Regions from separate parts of the Streptomyces sp. NPDC048584 genome, predicted to be linked through region 2. Evidence: riboswitches for the same ligand, from Rfam matches in the RefSeq annotation. Region 2 holds a riboswitch; each other region holds the start of a gene.
The links. Region 2 has a riboswitch for cobalamin ahead of ACGFR9_RS33030 (cobalamin biosynthesis protein). Riboswitches for the same ligand answer to the same signal wherever they lie in the genome.

Region 1: linked by a shared signal. The riboswitch ahead of ACGFR9_RS03610 (energy-coupling factor ABC transporter permease) and the one ahead of ACGFR9_RS33030 (cobalamin biosynthesis protein) in region 2 are both predicted to bind cobalamin.
Region 3: linked by a shared signal. The riboswitch ahead of ACGFR9_RS02095 (ABC transporter substrate-binding protein) and the one ahead of ACGFR9_RS33030 (cobalamin biosynthesis protein) in region 2 are both predicted to bind cobalamin.

The regions. Positions count from the first base shown of each region.
Region 1 is NZ_JBICWF010000001.1:851,444-855,596, forward strand. Features, by position in the region: gene ACGFR9_RS03600 (ABC transporter permease) at 1-206, opposite strand, end outside; gene ACGFR9_RS03605 (ABC transporter substrate-binding protein) at 227-1,816, opposite strand; cobalamin riboswitch at 2,018-2,199, shown strand; gene ACGFR9_RS03610 (energy-coupling factor ABC transporter permease) at 2,229-2,945, shown strand; gene ACGFR9_RS03615 (energy-coupling factor ABC transporter substrate-binding protein) at 2,942-3,334, shown strand; gene cbiQ (cobalt ECF transporter T component CbiQ) at 3,341-4,090, shown strand; gene ACGFR9_RS03625 (energy-coupling factor ABC transporter ATP-binding protein) at 4,087-4,153, shown strand, end outside.
Region 2 is NZ_JBICWF010000020.1:74,667-78,819, forward strand. Features, by position in the region: gene cobN (cobaltochelatase subunit CobN) at 1-155, opposite strand, end outside; gene ACGFR9_RS33025 (cobyric acid synthase) at 152-1,687, opposite strand; gene ACGFR9_RS33030 (cobalamin biosynthesis protein) at 1,684-2,625, opposite strand; cobalamin riboswitch at 2,746-2,886, opposite strand; gene ACGFR9_RS33035 (hypothetical protein) at 3,084-3,305, opposite strand; gene ACGFR9_RS33040 (inorganic phosphate transporter) at 3,346-4,153, opposite strand, start outside.
Region 3 is NZ_JBICWF010000001.1:501,458-505,610, reverse strand. Features, by position in the region: gene ACGFR9_RS02100 (FecCD family ABC transporter permease) at 1-602, opposite strand, end outside; gene ACGFR9_RS02095 (ABC transporter substrate-binding protein) at 599-1,603, opposite strand; cobalamin riboswitch at 1,658-1,779, opposite strand; gene ACGFR9_RS02090 (PP2C family protein-serine/threonine phosphatase) at 1,977-3,185, opposite strand; gene ACGFR9_RS02085 (GlsB/YeaQ/YmgE family stress response membrane protein) at 3,525-3,809, shown strand; partial or broken gene ACGFR9_RS02080 (DEAD/DEAH box helicase) at 4,010-4,153, shown strand, end outside.

The DNA.
Region 1 (4,153 bases), on a different contig from region 2:
CACCAGCGGGCGGTGAACGGCCGGTCCACGCCCAGGTTCTCGCGCAGCCGGTCCAGGGTCTCCTGGTCGGCGCCGAGTGCGGCGGTGCCGGCGTACGCCTTGACCGGGTCGAAGGGGGAGGCGGCGGCGACGGCGAACACGCCGAAGGTGACGACGAGCAGCACCGGCACGGCGAACAGGGCCCGCCGTGCCGTGAGCCGGGTCATCTCTCCCCAGGGGAGTGCGCTCATGTGGCGGGCTGCCAGTCCTCGATGTTCCACCAGGGGCCGCTGGCGAAGCCGTGCTCGTGGGGTTCGGTCTGCGTGGTGAGGTCCTGCCAGCGGTCGGCGAGGACGTACATGTGGTCGATGTGGGTGAGGAAGGTGTAGCCGGGGTTCTTCACCAGTTCGCGCTGCAGGGTGTCGTAGGCGGCCTTGCGGTCGGCGGGGTCCTGGGTGCGGCGGCCGGTGTCGAGGGCCTCGTCGACGGCCGGGTTGTCGTACAGGGCCATGTTGTTGAAGCCGTCGCCGGCGAGGGTGGAGTGCAGAAGCGTGTAGAGGCCGAAGTCGGGGTCGCCGGTGCTGCCGAAGCCGGCGAGGACGGCGTCGTGCCTCATCCGGGGTTCGATGACCTCCCAGGTGGCGCTCTCCACCTTGACGTCGACTCCGGTCTTCTTGGCGTCGGAGGCGTAGGCGAGGGCGTGGTCCTGGCGGACCTTGTCGCCGGAGGGGTAGTAGAGGGTGAAGCGGGCGGGGCGGCCGTCCTTGGCGCGGATGCCGTCCTCGCCGGCCTTCCAGCCTGCCTGGTCGAGGATGCTCTTCGCCTTGTCGAGGTCCTGGGCGCGCTTGACGTCCTGGGCGTACCAGGGGTCGTCGACGGGCAGCGGGCCGTAGGCGGGGCGGCCGGCGCCGTCGAGGATCTTGTCGACCATGGTGGTGCGGTCCACGGCGAGGTCCAGGGCGCGGCGGATCGCGGTGTCGCCGGCGACCGGGTTGCCGGTGGGCAGGGTGACCGCGCGGAAGTCGTACGACGTCGCCCGGTACGTCTTCCTGCCGTCGTCGTCCTTGAAGGTGGCGGCGAGGTTGGGCGGGAGGGTCGCGCCGTCGAGGTCGCCGGAGCGCAGCCGGGTGGCGCGGACGTCGTCGTCGGCGATGATCGCCATGGTGAGCTTTTTCACCTTCGGGGCGCCGCCCCAGTAGTCCGGATTGGCCTTGAAGGTGAGTTTTTCGCCCTTGCTCCAGCCGGCCAGGACGTAAGGTCCGGTGCCGACGGGCTTGGTGTTGAACGAGCCGGTGTTGGGGTCCTGTCCGCCCGCGATGTGCTCGGGGACGACGGGCAGCACGGTGCGGGCGGCGAAGGCCGCGTAGGGGTAGTCGAGGGTGAAGACGACCTTGTCGTCGCCGTCGGCCCGGACGTCCTTGATCGCGTCGAGTTCGCTCTTGGCGGTGTTGTTGGTCCTCCCGTCGAGGACGGTGTCGTACGTGAAGACCACGTCGTCGGCGGTCAGCGGTTCGCCGTCGCTGAACTTCACGCCGTCGCGCAGGGTGTACGTGTAGGTGCGGCCGCCGTCGGTGATCTCGGGGAGCGCCTTCGCCAGGGCGGGCTTCAGCTCCATGCCCGCGTCGCGGGCGAGGAGCCCGTCGAAGATCTTGGAGTTGCCGTCCTTGCCGTAGCCGAGCAGGGGGCTGAGGGTGTCCGGTTCGGAGGGGACGCCGATCACGACGGACTCGGCGGAGGTTCCGCCGTCCGCGCCGCTGCCGCCCGGCGCCGAGCAGGCGGCTGCCGCACCGGCCATCGCGACCGCGGCGGCGGCGCCCCGTATTCGTCGGGTCGTCATCGAGACTCACACTCCTGTTGCCTGAAAACCGTTGTTGCATATTAATTGCAGCAAGGTTCTGCCCAGGACGGCGGGCCCCCACTCCCCCGCGCCGGCGGGCCGCGCCACCCTGTCAAGTACGCAGGTGTGCGCCGGGGTGCGAGCCGCCGGGCGCCGTCCGCGCGCCCCCTGTGGCCGCTTGTCACCGGGCCGGACGGGGAACTACTGTCACCACGCCTTGGTGACGGGAAATCGGTGCGATACCGGTGCGGCCCTCGCCACTGTGATCGGGAAGTCCGGCTCCGGTCCTCACGGACAGCCACTGGGTTTCACAACCCGGGAAGGCGGAGCACGGGCGGTGGTACCCGTCAGCCAGGAGACCGGCCAAGGCGCGTCAACCATCCACGAGGTGCTGGAGAGGGTCTGCTGAGCCATGCACATAGCCGAGGGTTTTCTGCCACCGGTGCACGCGGTCGCCTGGGGCGTCGCGTCGGCGCCGTTCGTCGTCCACGGAGCCCGGTCACTCATCCGTGAGGTGCGGGAACATCCCGAGAGCACCCTGCTGATGGGCGCGTCGGGAGCGTTCACGTTCGTCCTGTCCGCGCTGAAACTGCCGTCGGTGACCGGGAGTTGCTCCCACCCCACCGGCACGGGACTCGGTGCGATCCTGTTCCGGCCGCCGGTCATGGCGGTGCTGGGCACCATCACCCTGCTGTTCCAGGCCCTGTTGCTCGCCCACGGCGGGCTGACCACCCTGGGCGCCAACGTCTTCTCGATGGCGATCGTGGGCCCCTGGGCCGGGTACGGCGTCTACAGACTGCTGCGCCGGTTCGACGTGCCGCTGATGGTCGCGGTGTTCTTCGGCGCGTTCGTCGCCGACCTGTCGACGTACTGCGTGACCAGTGTGCAGCTGGCGCTCGCCTTCCCCGACCCGGGCAGCGGATTCTGGGGCGCGCTGGGCAAGTTCGGCTCCATCTTCGCCGTGACGCAGATCCCTCTCGCGGTGAGCGAGGGGCTGCTGACGGTGCTGGTGATGCGCATGCTGGTGCAGTCCAGCAAGGGCGAACTCACCCGGCTCGGCGTGCTGGTGACGTCGGTGGCCGGGCGCAGGGCGGCGAAGCCGGCCGACGCGGAGGCGGTGGCCCGATGAGCCGTAACACGAAGATCAACACGCTGCTGCTGGTGCTCGTCGCCGCGCTCGCCGTGATCCCGCTGGTGTTCGGGCTCGGCGATCACAAGGAGGAGCCGTTCGCGGGCGCGGACGCCGAGGCGGAGACCGCGATCACCGAGATCGACCCGGACTACGAGCCCTGGTTCTCCCCGCTGTACGAACCGCCGTCCGGGGAGATCGAGTCGGCGCTGTTCGCCCTTCAGGCGGCGATCGGGGCGGGTGTCCTCACGTACTACTTCGGGGTGCGCCGCGGACGCCGGCAGGGCGAGGCGCGGGCGCTGGAACGGCTGCGCGCGGAGTCGGACAAGGAAGCGGACACGGACGCGGACACGGACGCCGGGACCGTATCCGAACCGCGACGGGTCTGACGGCGGGTGCTGCCGATCGACGCGGCGGCGCACAGCAGTCGCTGGCGCCGCCGTCATCCCGTGGACAAGGCCGTACTGGGGCTGGGCCTCACCGTGCTGGCGATCTCCCTGCCGCCCTGGCCGGGCGCGGCGCTGGTGCTGGTGACGGCGCTCGCGGTGCTGCTCGGCCCGGCCGGGGTGCCCGGGGGGCGGCTGTGGCGGGCGTACCGGGTGCCGCTGGGCTTCTGCGTCACCGGGGCGCTGACGCTGCTGGTGCGGGTGGGCGGTCCTGGCGGATTCCTGTCCTGGGCCGAGGACGGGCCGCTGCGCGCAGGTGAGCTGCTGCTGCGTACGTCGGCGGCCTCGCTGGGCGTGCTGTTGTTCGCGTTCACCACGCCCATGTCGGATCTGCTGCCGCGGCTGGTGCGGGCCGGGGTGCCGGCACCGCTGGTGGACGTGGCGCTGGTGACGTACCGGATGAGCTTCCTGCTGCTGGACTCGGTGCGCCGCGTCCGGGAGGCGCAGGCGGCCCGGCTCGGGCACACCACCCGGGCCGCGACGTGGCGTTCGCTGGGCGGGCTCGGCGCGACCGCGTTCGTCCGGTCCTTCGACCGGGCGGCGCGACTGCAGACGGGACTCGCGGGACGCGGCTACGACGGCACCCTGCGCGTACTGGTCCCCGAGGCCCGCGTCTCGGCGCGGTTCACGGCCGCGAGCGTGGCGCTCCTCGCGACGCTGGTCGCCCTCACCTTCGTACTGGAAAGGCCCCTGTCGTGAGCGAGAACGTCCTGGTGGCCCTGCGGGGCGTGTCGTTCACGTACGAGGACGGCCCGCCCGTGC
Region 2 (4,153 bases):
CGTACGACGGCCAGGTCCGCCCCGTCCAGCAGCGCGGGCAGTTCGGCCGCCACGTCCACGCGGGTCGGGTTGCCGATCCGGTAGGAGACGCCGGTGGCGGCTCGGGCCGCCAGCAGGTCCGTGTCGGCGGTCGACAACAACAACACAGTGCTCATGCGGGCGCTCCCGGTGGAATGAAAGGCAGTCCTTGTGGCACGCCGGACTCGATGAGCCGCCACAGCGCGTCCGTGTCCGCGTGCTGTTCGATCAGGTCGCCGAGCCGGTCGAGCTGCTCCTCGCGCAGCGTGGCGAACGAGGTGTCGGGGGCGGGCACGAAGCGGCGGCCCGCCGCCCGCGCGACCTCGCGCAGGAAGGCCCGCCGGAAACCGTCCGACTCCAGCGAGCCGTGCCAGTGCGTGCCCCAGGTCCGGCCGACCCGGCAGCCGTCCAGACTGTGTCCGTGGTCATCGGAGATGAACGCCTCCCCGCCGAGGACCTCGGCGACGCCGTGATGGATCTCGTACCCCTCGACGGGCTCCCCGAGGGCTTCCCCGACGGGCCGGGTGAGCGTCTTCTCGCGGGCGAACCGGACCCGCACGGGCAGGACGCCGAGCCCGTCCACGTGTCCCGCGCGGCTCTCGACGTCGTCCTCGATGTGCTCCCCGAGGAGCTGGAAGCCGCCGCAGATCCCGAGCACCGGGCGCCCCTCGGCCGCCCGTCGCCGCAGCGCGTCCGCCAGCCCGCGCTCCCGGAGCCACTCCAGCGCCCGTACGGTGCCGCGCGTGCCCGGCACCACCACGAGGTCGGCGTCGGCCAGCTCCTCGGGCCGGTCCACGAACCGCACCACGACACCGGGTTCGGCGGCGAGGGCGTCCACGTCGGTGAAGTTCGACATCAGCGGCAGCGCGCACACCGCGACCCGCAGCACGTCCTCGCCCACCGGCGCGGCGACCACGGACTCCCGCACGGCGCCCCGCAGGGACACCCTCAGTCCGTCCTCCTCGTCGATGCCCAGCCCGTGCCGGAACGGCAGCACGCCGTACGTCCGCCGCCCGGTGAGGCCGTGCAGCATGTCCAGGCCCGGTTCCAGCAGCGACACATCGCCCCGGAACTTGTTCACCAGGAACCCGGCGACCAGGTCCTGGTCCTCGCGCGACAGCAGGGCGACGGTGCCGAAGAAGGACGCGAAGACGCCGCCCCGGTCGATGTCGCCGACCACCAGGACCGGCAGCCGGGCGCCCCGGGCGATCCCCATGTTCACGATGTCGGTGCGCCGCAGATTGATCTCGGCCGGGCTGCCGGCCCCCTCACAGATCACCGCGTCATACGTGCCCCGCAACTGCTCCAGACAGTCCAGCACCGTGCCCAGCAGCCGCTGTTGGCGTCCGCCGTGGTAGCCGCGGGCGCTCATCTCGCCGACCGCCCTGCCCAGCAGCACCACCTGGCTCGACTGCTCGCCGCCCGGCTTGAGCAGCACCGGGTTCATCAGCGCCGTCGGCTCGACGCGGCAGGCCTGGGCCTGCATGGCCTGCGCCCGGCCGATCTCGGCGCCCTCCCGGGTGACGAACGAGTTCAGCGACATGTTCTGCGCCTTGAACGGCGCGACCTTGACGCCCTGCCGCACCAGCCACCGGCAGATCCCGGCGGTCACCACGCTCTTGCCGGCGTCCGAGGTGGTCCCGGCGACCAGCAGCCCCCCACCGCTCACGCTGCACGTCCCTTCATCAGGCTCCGCACGGCGGCACCGGCCCCGAGCGCGAGCCAGCCGATCCGCCGCGAGAGCCGTACCGCCCGGTCGATGTCGGCCACGGCCACGGCACGCCCGCCGCCGTTCAGGACGGGCCGGTGCTCGACCCGTCCGCCGTAGGAGAGGGTCCCGCCGAGCCGTACGCCCAGGGCGCCCGCGAAGGAGGCCTCCACGGGCCCGGCGTTGGGGCTCGGATGCTTCGCCGCGTCCGCGCGCCACGCCCGTACGGCTCCGCGCGGATCGGGTCCGGTGAGCGCGGCCAGTACGGCGGTCAGCCGTGCCCCCGGCCAGCCGGCCACGTCGTCGAGACGGGCGGAGGCCCAGCCGTAGCGGCGGTGGCGGGGAGACTTGTGGCCGACCATCGCGTCCAGCGTGTTGACGGCCCGGAACCCGAGCAGGCCCGGCACCCCGGCGACGGCACCCCACACCAGCGCGCCCACGACGGCGTCGGAGGTGTTCTCGGCGACGGACTCGACCACCGCGCGGGCGATCCCGTCGGCGTCCAGGGACTGCGGGTCCCGGCCGCACAGATGCGGCAGCCGTGTCCGGGCCGCCTCGACGTCCCCCGCCTCCAGCGCCTGTGCGACGGCGCGGGCCTCACGGGCCAGCGAGGTGCCGCCGACGACGGCCCAGGTGGCGACACCGGTCAGGACGGTGGAGGCGGCGGGGGAGGAGCGTACGAGACGGGCGGCGAGGCCCCCCAGCGCGACGGTCCCGCCGACGCACACGGCGGTGTGCACGGCGCCCCGGCCCCGGTCGTCCCGCCACAGCACCCGCTCGACGGCGGCCGCGGCCCGCCCGAAAGCGGCGACCGGATGCCCCCGGCGGGGATCGCCGAGCAGCAGGTCGCCGAGAAGGCCGGCGGCGGCGCCGTACGCGAACACGCGATCGGCACCCATGGGTTCAGCCGGTGACGGGTCCGGAAGGGGTGGCCCCGAAGCGGGGTGGGGTGTCGCTGGTCGACCTCGGCAGGCAGCCGCGCATGGCGATATGTCCTCACTCAGGGTGTCCACGCCCTGGTTCGACGAGACCGGCGGTGAGAGTTCCTGGCTCCCGGGGTGTGCACCCCGGTGACAGTGGCGGGACCGCGCCGGAATCGCACCGGCTTCCTCTTCTGCCGCCGTAATGGCTGAGGCAGTCCACCACGGCCCTCGAAGAGCCGTCAACTTGCCGTTGACCTGCGAGGCTGAAGTGTGCTGAGGCCCACAGAGGGGTTCCGGAGGGTGATTCGCGGGAAGGGGCGCGCACACGTGAGCGGACGGTGCGGGTGCCGAAGCTCCCGCACCGCCCGCTCGTACGCGTGGGGACCGCGGTCAGGCCGCGGTCGGTGCGCTGTCCGTGTGCTGTGAGGCCGGTGTCAGGCCATGATCAGGTAGATGCCGTAGCCCACCGCCGCCACGCACGCCGCGAAGCAGGCGTAGGCGCCGGTGACCGCCAGGGCCGCGGACCGGCCCTGCGCGGCGGCCCGCTCCTGGCGGGACAGGCCGTTGATGCCGAGGGTGAACAGGGCCACCAGGGCCACGGTGACCACGAGGCTGACGCCGAAGACGGAACCGAGGGCCGCCCAGTCGATCTTCATGGTGCTCTTCTTCCTTCGTACCGGGTCTCGCGGGGCGCGGTCAGACGGTGGTCGCGGCCGGCGGGGCCGCCGGGTCGGCGGGGACCGGCGCGGGGATGGTGGCCGACAGGTCGTCGGTCACGGTGCCCGTGGGGGGCGGGGTGACCGCGGCCATCGCGGTGGTCACCACACCGGCGGGCTCCTCGTCGGCCGCCTCGGTGCCGTTGACATTGGTGTGGTCGACGATCTCGCGGCGGGAGATCTTCCAGATGGCGGCGCTGGAGGCGACCAGGAAGACGGCCACGACGGCGGTGCCCCAGTCGCCGGCCCGGCAGACCCATTCGGCGAGCGCCGCGACGAGGGCCGCCGCGGGCAGCGTCAGCCCCCAGGCGATGAACATCCGGGTGGCCGTCGACCAGCGGACGACACCGCCCTTGCGGCCCAGGCCCGCACCCATCACGGAACCGGAAACGGAATGCGTGGTGGAGAGCGAGAAACCGAGGTGCGAGGAGGCCAGGATGACCGTCGCGGCACTGGTCTGGGCGGCGAAGCCCTGCTGCGGCTGGAGGTCGGTCAGGCCCTTGCCCATGGTGCGGATGATGCGCCAGCCGCCGAGGTAGGTGCCGAGCGCGATGGCGAGGCCCGCGGAGAGGATGACCCACAACGGCGGGTCGGAGTCGGGGGAGACGGCGCCGCCGGCGACCAGGGCGAGGGTGATGATGCCCATCGTCTTCTGGGCGTCGTTGGTGCCGTGGGCCAGGGAGACCAGGCCGGCGGAGGCGATCTGGCCGGCGCGGTAGCCCTTCTCGGAGGCCTTGCCGTCGGCGTTCCGGCCCAGACGGTAGGTGAGCCGGGTGGCGAACATCGCC
Region 3 (4,153 bases), on a different contig from region 2:
AGGGTCCAGGCGAGGACCGCGCGGGTCTCGTTGCCCCGGTCGGTGGTGAGCAGCAGCAGATCGAGTACGGCGGTGAGCACCGCGGCGACGGCCACCCCCGACAGCACGAGCCGTGACGAGGTGATGCGTCCGCCGGTACGGGCGGTGGCGTACACGAGCAGCAGCGCGCCCAGGGCGCCCACGAACGCGGCCACCGACAGCGACACCGGCCCGAAGAGGGTGACCCCGAACACGATCACGGAGACCGCGCCGAGGGACGCCCCCGAGGAGACGCCCAGCAGATAGGGCTCGGCGAGCGGATTGCGCACCAGGGCCTGCAACGCGGTACCGATCACCGCCAGACCGGCCCCGGTGACCGCGCCGAGCAGCACCCGCGGCGCCCGTACGTCCAGCACGATGGTCGCCCGCGCCCGCGACCAGTCCGGCTCCCGCCAGCCGGCACCCAGCGCGTGCGTGACGATGCCCCACACCTGACCGGGCGGCACCCGGACCGAACCGATCGCGAGCCCCGCCGTGACGGAGAGGAGCAGCAGGACGGTGAGGACGAGCAGCGTGACGGCCGACCGCGTACGGCCGGCCCGCACGACGGCGGCTGGGCTCACCGGAAGCTCTCGGGGTGCAGCCCGCGAGCCAGGTCCTCGACGGCGTAGGCGGAGCGGATGCCGACGAGGGTGGCGGTCAGCGGCAGTACGACGAACCGCTCGTTCCTGACGGCGGGTACATCGGCGAGCGCGGGCTGGGAGAGCAGGAACTCCTTCTTCTCCTGGACGCTTCCGGCCCCGGCGTAGTCGTAGATGGCGATGACCTCGGGCCTGCGCTCGACGACCTGCTCCCAGGAGACGTCGCCGAAGACGTCGTCGAGGCCGGCGAAGACGTTCTCACCGCCGGCCAGCCGGATCAGCTCGGTGCCCAGGCTCCTGCCGCCCGCGGTGAAGGCGCTCCTGTCGCCGCTGTCGTAGACGAAGACGGACACCTCGGGCTCGTCCCCGACCTTGCCGGTGGCCGCCCCGACGCGCCCCTCGAGGTCCTCGACCAGGCGGTCGGCGCGCTCCTGGACGCCGAAGATCCTGCCGATGGTGCGGATCTCGTCGTACGTGTCCTTCATCGTCACCCGCTTCTTCCCGCAGTACTCACGGTTGAGGTGGGTGTCGATGCCCGCGGCGGCGAACGCCTCGCGGGAACGTCCCTCGTTCTCGGCGAAGGCGCTGCCGTAACCGCCGTAGACGAGATCGGGCTCCGCGTCCAGGATCTTCTCGAACGACGGCTCCCGCTCGGCGAGTTCGGGGACCGCCTCGTACTTCTTCCGCAGCTCGGGCAGAACGGCGGAGTCCGGGAAGGCCGTACCGGCCATACGGTCCTCGAGCCCGAGAGCGAGCAGCAGCTCGGCCGGGTGCTGATGGATGGTGACCACCCGCGACGGCGGCCTGTCGTACGTCGTCCTCACACCGCAGTTGTCGACGGTGACGGGGAAGCCGGGCGGCACGGCGGCGGTGCTCTTCGCGTCTCCGCCGCCTATGTCGGCCGAACCGCAGCCGGCCGTCAGCAGCACGACCGAAACAGCCGTGGTACGAAGGAACCCGCGTATGCGGGCAGGGGTGAACAGGGACACGTGAGGCCTCCTGGAGTCCGCGCTCCTCGGATCGGGCCCGCGACGGACCAGTGTCCTGACTCCCGGATCCGCGTTCCCTCCGCCTTCCCGCGCGACGCGCAGTGGCATGTCGGAGGAGCGCTCCCCGGTCACAGTGGCGGGACCGTGCCGGACTCACACCGGCTTCCTGTCTCCCGTCGCGGCGATGACCCGACGATCCTACGGTTCCGGGACCGCCGGAATGAACGCGGTCCGCCCCGCGCACCCCTCACCGAATCCGGTTCGGCGAGGTCACCGACCATGCCGACGCGCTCCTCACGGCCAACGGCCAGGCGGACGCCGGTCGGGTAGCCGGGTCAACGTCTTCTCCACGGCTCCCCGTAGGGATTCAGGAGCAGGCCGTCATCGTTGCGGGGTCGGGGCCCGGTCCGGCCGGACGGCTGCGATTGCTGTGCCAGTCCAGCATCAGGACCGTGGCGTCGTCCTTGAGGTTGCCGTGACAGGCGTCGAGCACCGCGGCGGTCAGGGTCCGGACGGCTTCTCGCGGGTGCAGCGCGCGGGTGTCGTGAATGACCGAGGCCAGGTCGACGGCCGCGGCATCGCGTTCGTACATTCCGTCGGTGAGCAGGACCAGGCGGTCCCCGGGTCTCAGGAGTAGTTCCTGTAGGCGGTAGGCGGTGGGTGCCGCCACACCGAACGGCAGGTTGACGGCGAGTTTCACCTCTTCGACGGCGTTGTCACGCAGCAGCAGGGGCCGGGGATGGCCGGCGTTGACCAGTTCGCACCGGCCCGATGCGAGGTCGACGCAGAGCAGCTGACCGGTGGCCAGGCCGCGGCTGTGGCTCAGCAGGGCCTCGTGGGCGTGGTGGGCCTGCTTGAGGGCGTCACAGCCGCTGCGACGTGCTCGCCGCAGCGCGCCGACCAGCAAGGTGGCCAGCAGAGCAGAGTTCGTGTCGTGGCCCATGGCATCGGTGATCGACAGGTGCAGAGTGTCGCGGTCCAGCGTGTAGTCGTAGGTGTCGCCGCCGATGTCGTCGGCCGGGACCAGTCCGGCGGCCAGAGTGAACTGGGCCGCCTCGCAGCAGGAGGCCGAGGGAAGCAACTGGTGCTGGATCTCCGCCGCCAGGCTGGTCTCGGTAGTGCGCCGGCCCTCGTGGTACAGATCGGTGAAGCGGCGGTCCGTGACGATGATGTAGGCCAGCGCGTGGGCCGCGTGGCTGACCTGGCGCAGCACGGTGTCGTCCGCGGCCTGCAGGCTCACCTCCAGGACGCCGATGCAGTCGCCGCGGTTGGTGACGGGCGTGATGACGCGTTGTCCGCCCTGGCCGTCCGGTTCCACCTTCTGGCGCTGGCTTTGCAGAACGCTGTCGTAGACGCTGCCCCGCAGGTCGATCGGCTCGCCCAGGTCGGCGGCCTGGTCACCGGTCGCGGCCAGGCGTACCAGCCGCCGGCCGATGAGGTCGACGAACAGGAAGGACACGGCCTCGGCACCGAACCGCTTCTGCAGATCGTGTGCCACCACGTCGACGGACTCACCGGGCGGGGCCGCTTCCGCAGCGGCCAGCAACTCGCCCAGTTCCAGATCTCCACCCTTCACAGCAACCTCCTGTCGGTTGCCGCACCTTCTTCCCCGAGTCCGTGCGACCTCACATATCGTGCCCGTTTTGTCTGGTCAGGGCCGCATTCCGGATCGGTGCGAGCACGTGCCGTCTTCGACAGGCGGCGTTCGTGGGCGATCGTGCGGCCGGTGCGCCGGGGGACATGGGATGCGGAGGGGTACGCCCCTGTTCGGCCAGGTCTGGTTGCCGGTGGAGGGGGCGACGCCCGATGGCGTCAGGAGCTGGCACGGCCGGGTCCGGGGAAGATGTTTGTCCGGGCCCGATCGGTGCAGACGATGAGCTGACACAACCTTTATATGACGAAGTGGAAAGGCATCATGAGCATCATCGCGTGGATCATCATCGGCCTGCTCGCCGGCGCCATCGCCAAGGCCCTGATGCCGGGCAAGGACCCGGGCGGAATTATCATCACCATGCTCATCGGCATCGTCGGCGGTCTGCTCGGCGGCTGGCTCGGCAAGGTCATCTTCGGTGTCGACTCCATCGACGGGTTCTTCGATCTCTCCACCTGGATCGCCGCGATCGCCGGCTCCGTCATCCTGCTCGCCCTCTACCGCCTCGTCACCGGCAACCGGCATTCGCACCGTCACGCGACCCGCTGAAGTCACCACGTCTCCTTTTGCACATCTGGACGGCCCCCTTCCTGTCAGCAGGACGGGGGCCGTCCAGGTGTGTCCGGCCGAGCCACCCGTGGCCCACCCGCCGGTCGCCGTTCTCCTGGGCCCACCGCGCTCGCCCTTGACCAGACAGGCCGTGCGCGAGCAACGACAGCATGAGAGTGATCAGACGCCTCACCCACACTCAGGCCGGCGCGCTGCGCGGCGGGGCCGAGGTCGTCGTCGCGAGTCCGGGCCGGCTCAAGGACCTCATCGACCGTGGCGAATGCAGGCTGAACCGCGTGGGCATCACGGTGCTGGACGAGGCTGACCAGATGGCCGACACGGGT